One region of the Mesorhizobium sp. M0296 genome, then DNA from elsewhere that is predicted to be linked to it. Evidence: predicted binding sites of a transcription regulator. Region 1 holds the regulator's gene; each other region holds the start of a gene.
The links. Region 1 encodes PhoB, which activates phosphate uptake and scavenging genes when phosphate is short. Its sites were predicted from a motif close to TGTCATNNANCTGTCAT; they were not measured.
Positions count from the first base shown of each region.

Region 1 (2,267 bases):
CGGGACGCATTCCTCGGGCGGCGAATTTGGCCACATGATCCATCGTCCGGGCGGCGCGCTCTGCCGTTGCGGGCGGCGCGGCTGCATCGAGGCGTATGCCGGCAACTACGCCATCTGGCGCAACGCCAGGCAGATGAGCGAAGACAGCGAACCGGTCGCCGACGTCAGCGACGCCGACATGCGAGCACTGGCGGCCCGGGCGCGCGAGAAAGATGGGCCGGAACGCGAGGCCTACCGCAAGGCCGGCGAAGCGCTGGGTTTCGGTCTCGGCTCGCTGTTCGCGCTGATCGATCCGGCACCGGTCGCGATGGTCGGCGCCAGTGCCGCCGCCTTCGATCTGATCGAGCCGGCCTTGCGGAAGGCAATCGCCCAGACCGCCGGCGGCCAGCATTCAGGCTCGATCTCCTTCGATACAGAGCCGAACGAATTGCCGCTGATCCGCGAAGGCTGCGCGATGCGGGCGTTAAGCTTCGTCGACCAGGAGATTTTCGCGCCGGGCGCGCAAATGAGGCCCAGCGTCAGAAAGAACGTAGCATGACCAGGCGGGTCAATCTTCCCTGATCGCATAGCCGGCACCGCGGATGGTGCGGATGACATCCGGCATCCGGCCGTTGTTGACGGCTTTGCGCAGCCGCCCGACATGCACGTCGACGGTGCGTTCGTCGATGTAGATTGTCTCGCCCCAGACATTATCGAGTAACTGGCTGCGCGAGAAGACACGGCCCGGATGCCGCATCATGAACTCGAGCAGCCGGAATTCGGTCGGCCCGAGCCTGATTTCGCTCTTCTTGCGATAGACCCTGTGCGATTCGCGATCGAGCACGATGTCGCCGACCTTCAGCACGCTGGACAGCACTTCCGGCTTGGCGCGCCGTAGCAGCGCCTTGACCCTGGCCATGAATTCTGGTGTCGAAAACGGTTTGACCAGATAGTCGTCGGCGCCGGTCGAAAGACCGCGCACCCGGTCGCTCTCCTCGCCGCGCGCGGTCAGCATGATGATCGGCAGCCGCTCGGTTTCGGGGCGCACCCGCAACCGACGACAGAGCTCGATGCCGGAAACCGCTGGTATCATCCAGTCGAGCACCAAAAGGTCGGGCACATTCTCCTGCAAACGGATCTCGGCTTCGTCGCCGCGTGTCACCACCTCGACCTGGTAGCCTTCGGATTCGAGATTGTAGCGGAGCAGCACACCCAACGGCTCCTCGTCCTCCACCACCATTATGCGTGGTGCGATCATCGGCTGGGCACCCCCATCATGTCACCGGTGCGGACATTGTCGTTTCGTCCTGCTTCGGACGATTGACCGGCAATTGCTCGCCGGTCAGCACATAATACGCATTTTCGGCGATGTTGGTGACATGGTCGCCGATCCGCTCCAGATTCTTGGCGCAGAACAGCAGGTGCGTGCAAGCGGTGATGTTGCGCGGATCTTCCATCATGTAGGTCAAGAGCTCGCGGAACACGGACGTGTATTTGACGTCGATGCGCTCGTCGGCGGCACGCAGCTTGGCCAACGCGGCCGCATCGCCTGCAGCATATTCCTCGATGACACCCTGCACCTGGATGAGAACCAGTTGCGCCATCGCGTCGATGGAATGCGACAGGTCCCGCGGCGTGGCGCTGAGGCCGACCGCACTCACGCGCTTGGCGATATTCTTGGCAAGGTCGCCGATGCGTTCGAGGTCGCCCGCCATGCGGATCGCTCCGACCACATGGCGAAGATCGTGGGCCATCGGCTGGCGTTTGGCGATGAGGGTGATGGCGCGGTCGTCCAGTTCGCGTTGACGCGCATCCATGATGGCGTCGTCGGAAACGACGCGTTGCGCCAGCACGTTGTCGGAATTCAACAGGGCCTTGGTCGCCCCGCCGACCATCGAACCGGCGAGGTCGGCCATGTCGCGGATCAGCTTGCTGATCTGCTCGAGATCCTCGTCGAAAGAAGCGACTGTGTGTTCGCCCATGGTCCTGTCCTCATATGCATGATCGGAACGGCTCAGCCGAAGCGGCCAGTGATGTAGTCCTGCGTGCGCTTCTCGCGGGGCGACGTGAAGATCTTCTCGGTCCGGTCGAACTCGACCAGCTCACCCAGATACATGAAGGCGGTCTGGCGCGACACGCGCGCCGCCTGCTGCATGTTGTGGGTGACGATGACGATCGTGTAGTCGGCTTGCAACTCGTCGATCAGTTCCTCGATCTTGGCGGTCGACAACGGGTCGAGGGCCGAAGCCGGTTCGTCGAGCAGAATGACTTCCGGCTTCACCGCCACC
Region 1 covers NZ_JAMYRZ010000042.1:29,352-31,618, reverse strand. The annotation lists gene NKI97_RS29180 (ROK family protein) at 1-538, shown strand, start outside; gene phoB (phosphate regulon transcriptional regulator PhoB) at 548-1,237, opposite strand; gene phoU (phosphate signaling complex protein PhoU) at 1,254-1,961, opposite strand; gene pstB (phosphate ABC transporter ATP-binding protein PstB) at 1,994-2,267, opposite strand, start outside.

Region 2 (2,267 bases), on a different contig from region 1:
ACCGCAGCCGATGTCGGTGCGCGAGATCGCCGACAATGTCATCGAGCTTTTGGCGGCGCGGGCTTTTGCCAAGGATATTGGCCTCGGCTGTCATGTCGAACCCGACGTGCCGCAGCTGATCACCGCCGACCCCGGCAGGGTCAGGCAGGTGCTGCTCAATCTCATCGGCAACGCCGTCAAGTTCACCGACAGCGGCGGCGTCCTGGCAAGCATCGCTCGCGTCCGCACCAAAACCACCGACCGCATCCGCTTCACCATCACCGACACCGGCCCCGGTCTGCGCGAGCAGGACATGGAGCGCATATTCGAGGACTTCGAACAGGCTGACGGCACCTCGACCCGTGCGCATGGCGGTGCCGGCCTCGGTCTCGCCATTTCCAAGCGCCTGGTGACCGCCATGGGCGGCACTATCTCTGTGTCGAGCCGGCTTGGCCAGGGGTCCGAATTCGTCTTCGAGATTCCCGCTATTTCCGCCGTCGAGGCGCCGCAGATCCGCCAGGACGCGCTGTCGGGCCGGCATGCGGTGATCGTGTCAAAGAACCTGGTCGAGGCCGAAGCCCTCGCCCGCACCATTCGCGCCAATGGCGGCACGGTCGATCTGGCCACCGCCGCCGCCCAGGCCACCCCTTTCGCCGAGAGCTGCGACGTGCTGCTGATCGATGCTGCCATGGAGCAAAGCGACGGCAGGCTGCTCAGGCGCCTGCGCCAGAGCGGATTTGCCGATTGCGAAGCAGTGACGCTGATCGCACCGACCGACCGTGGCATGCTTGGCGAGTTCCGTGCCAATGGTTACGCCACCTTCCTTGCGAGGCCGGTGCGCGGCGAGACATTGCTGCGCGTGCTTTTGACCAGCCACGCGCCGGTCATCGCCGAGCCGCAACTGCAAAGGCGCGGCGCGCAGGCGGGGCACGCCATTGGCGCCCGCCAGCAGGGCCTGTCGGTGCTGATCGCCGAGGACAACGACATCAACGCCATGCTGGCCCGCGCCACGCTGCTGAAGGCCGGGCATCGCGTGAAAGTGGTCGGCAACGGCAAGGCCGCCGTCGAGGCGGTCATCAGCACCGGCCACAAGCACCGTTACGACGTGGTGCTGATGGACTTGCATATGCCTGTCATGGACGGCCTGGACGCCATCGCCGCCATCCGCCGGCATGAGGAGGAGACCGCGGTGCCGCCGGTGCCGATCATGGTGCTGTCGGCCGACAGCCAGGAAAAGACCCGCCACGCCGTGCTCGCTCACGGTGCCAGCGGCTTCGTCACCAAGCCGCTCGACCCCGATGCCCTGGTTCATGCGGTCGAAGGGCAAGCGGCCGCCTGAGGCACAACATAGACGGTTGATAGATTACCCAGCCGACGAAGTATTGCCCGCAGAGCCGTATCACGGTACTGTCACAATCCTGTTGCACCTACACCGTATCCCCGTGCCAAGAGGGATGGCTCGAAGGAGAATCACTCGTGCATACAGTCATGCCGGAATGTGATGCTCGGCCGAACGCCAGCGGGCCTTTGCTCGTCGGCCGGAACGCCGATGCCGTCATAAAAGGCGCATCGCTCGGCCGCATCGGCAATCTCGAAGTGCGGCTCGCCCGCAACGAGGCCGAGATCGCTGCCGCGCAGGAAGTGCGCTACCGGGTGTTCTACGACGAGCTTGGTGCCAGGAAGGACCTGTTCCAGATGCAGGACCGCCGCGATGCCGATCGCTTCGATCCCCTCTGCGATCATCTGCTGGTCTTCGATACTTCGCTTTCCGGCCCCGAGCATCGCCGCATCGTCGGCACCTACCGCCTGCTGCGGCAGGAGATTGCCGCGGCCGCCGGCGGCTTCTATTCCGAAGGTGAATTCGAGCTGACCAAGCTGATCGCGCGGCATCCCGGCCAGCGCTTCCTCGAGCTCGGCCGCTCCTGCGTTCTGCCGGAATACCGCTCGAAACGCACCATCGAGGCGCTGTGGCAAGGCATCTGGGCCTACATCAACCATTACGGCATCGGCGTGATGACCGGCTGCGCGTCGTTCCACGGCACCGTGCCGGCGGCACATGCGGAGGCGCTGACCTATCTTGCCCACCACTGCCGGACGAATTCATCCTGGGACGTGCGCGCCGTCGCCGGGCGCTATTGTTCCATGGATCTGATGCCGATCGAGGCCGTCAATACCAAGGCGGCGATCGCCGCGATGCCGCCGCTGGTCAAGGGCTATCTGCGCGTCGGCGCGCGCATCGGCGACGGCTGCGTCATCGACCGTGAATTCTCGACGGTCGACGTGTTCGT
Region 2 covers NZ_JAMYRZ010000001.1:289,710-291,976, reverse strand. The annotation lists gene NKI97_RS01435 (PAS domain-containing hybrid sensor histidine kinase/response regulator) at 1-1,318, shown strand, start outside; gene olsB (l-ornithine N(alpha)-acyltransferase) at 1,468-2,267, shown strand, end outside.
Region 2: olsB (l-ornithine N(alpha)-acyltransferase) is a predicted target of PhoB. The motif match lies at 1,388-1,404, and genes of this name have one in related genera.

Region 3 (2,267 bases), on a different contig from region 1:
CCGATGGATCGAGCTCACCCTTGGGTGCCAGTGGCTTGTCCTTGTCGAACTCTGTGCCGGCGATATCGGTTGCCGCCGACACATCGACGACGCTGATCTCGCGATGGAGCGAAGTGTCGCCCTTCAGCCCCTGGCCATTGCCGCTGTCGCGCGCCAGCATCAGGAAGGTCTTGTCCGACAGCGCCACGATTTCGCTCTGCGCGGCGATCTTGGTTTTGCCCTTGGCATCGGTGAACACCGGCAGCGGCACGACATATTCATGCGCGAGCTTGAGCTGGCCGGGATCCGAGGCATCGTAGACCAGCGCGCGCGTGTTCTGGCGCGTCGAGGCGGAATCGCCGCCATCCTGCCTTGGGGCCGACTGCAGCACGGCAATCAGGAACTTCCCGTCCGCCGTCAGCGCCATGCCTTCGAGGCCCTGGTTGTTCTGACGGCCGGTTTCGGGATCCTTCGGATCTGGGTCTGCCGCGCCAGGTCCCGGATTGTCGGAAGCAAAGTTTGGCGTCCCGTGACGCATCGGGACAAGCGCCGCCGGCGGCTGTGTTGCCGACATCAGACGCCCATCGGCGGAGAAGCGGTAGATGTTCGGACCGTATTCGTCCGAGATGAACATCGTGCCGTCGGGCAGCCGTACGATCGCTTCGTTATCGAGCGCGAGCTTGCCGTTGGCTTCGGGCAGGATCGGCATGTCGTCGGTCGCGGCACGCACGCCGTTGAGCGGATCGAGGCCGGTTGCGTCGGCGCCCTTGTCGTCGGTCAAAAGCGTGGTGTCGGCAAGCGTCGCCTTGAGGCCCGATTGTTCCTGGCCGGTGGCCGGTGCCGCACCCGGCGCGATCGGGGCGAACTCGAGGGCGATCGTGTTGAGGCGCGGGCGGTAATCGGTGGTACCGACGACGTTGTAGCCGCGATCCGGCAACAGCCATAACGAGCCCTTGTAGCCATCGGCGCCATGCGTCCAGCCGGCAGCGTCGATCGACATGCCCGAGCCCGAGCCAAACGTCTCGCCGAACTTGTCCTTCTGGCTGGCCGGGATGCGGCCGACACCGACCATGCCCTTGTTGACGAAGCTGACGCCGCCGACGGTTGCGGCGTTTTCTGCCAAGGCCGGAGTCAATGCGGTGAACATCGCCAGCGCGACGGCGAGGGACGCGGTTCGGTGCAGGTTTTTCATGGAAATCCTCTTTGTGACAAAGCTGCCGGGGCCCGAAAAAGCGCCGCGTCGGATCAAGGATGCCGCGAAAGCTTTCGGAGAAGCGATCTAGGACGCGAACATGATACTTGCGTGACAGTGCCGCGCTTGCTTGTCCCCCGTGGTCGCAATTGGCCTATTAACAACTTTACAAATAATCGTTCTCATGTAAAGTTATGACAATGAAAGGTCCCCGATGACTGCCTATCGTTTCGCCACCCGCCTCAATTCCTTTGCCTCGCGGCCACAGTCCGAGTGGCCCGATCTTGTCGGCAAACCGTCCATGCTGCAAATGGCGGCACGTGCGGCGAAGGTTGCGGAGTTGACCGACCTTGACCTCAACTTTCCCGACCATGTCGATGAGAAGCCTGCGGAAATGGCACGCAAACTCAGCGATTTCGGGCTTTCGATCAATGGCTTCGCCATGCGCTACTACTCTAACCCGGCTTTCAAGCTCGGCGCCTTCACCAATCCGGATCCTTCCGTTCGCCGCGAGGCTATCGACCTGACCAAGGCCGGCATTGACGCCGCGCGCGAGGCCGGCGCCAGCCTGATGACCTTGTGGCTCGGGCAGGATGGCTTCGACTACGCCTTCCAGGCTGACTACGCAACAGTTTGGCAACACGAAATCGATGGTATTCGTGAAGTAGCGGCGCATGATCCGGGCTGTCAGATCAGCCTTGAATACAAACCCAACGAGCCGCGCTCCTACAGCCTGATGCCCGATGCGGCGACGACATTGCTGGCGATCCGCGAGATCGGCCTGCCCAATCTCGGCGTGACGCTCGATTTCGCCCATGTGCTCTACGCCGACGAGCAGCCGGCCTTTGCCGCTGCGCTGGTGGCGCGACACAGCAAGCTGCTCGGCGTGCATCTCAACGACGGCTACGCCAAGCGCGACGACGGCTTGATGGTCGGGGCCGTGCATACGCTGCAGACGATCGAGCTGCTCAGGCAGATCCGTCGAGACGGCTATGCCGGCGCCATCTACTTCGACACGTTCCCCGACATGACCGGGCTCGACCCGGTCCACGAATGCGAAGTCAACATCGCGACTGTCAAGCGCATGCTGCGCGTC
Region 3 covers NZ_JAMYRZ010000022.1:17,445-19,711, forward strand. The annotation lists gene NKI97_RS20875 (esterase-like activity of phytase family protein) at 1-1,171, opposite strand, end outside; gene NKI97_RS20880 (TIM barrel protein) at 1,386-2,267, shown strand, end outside.
Region 3: NKI97_RS20875 (esterase-like activity of phytase family protein) is a predicted target of PhoB. The motif match lies at 1,272-1,288, and genes of this name have one in related genera.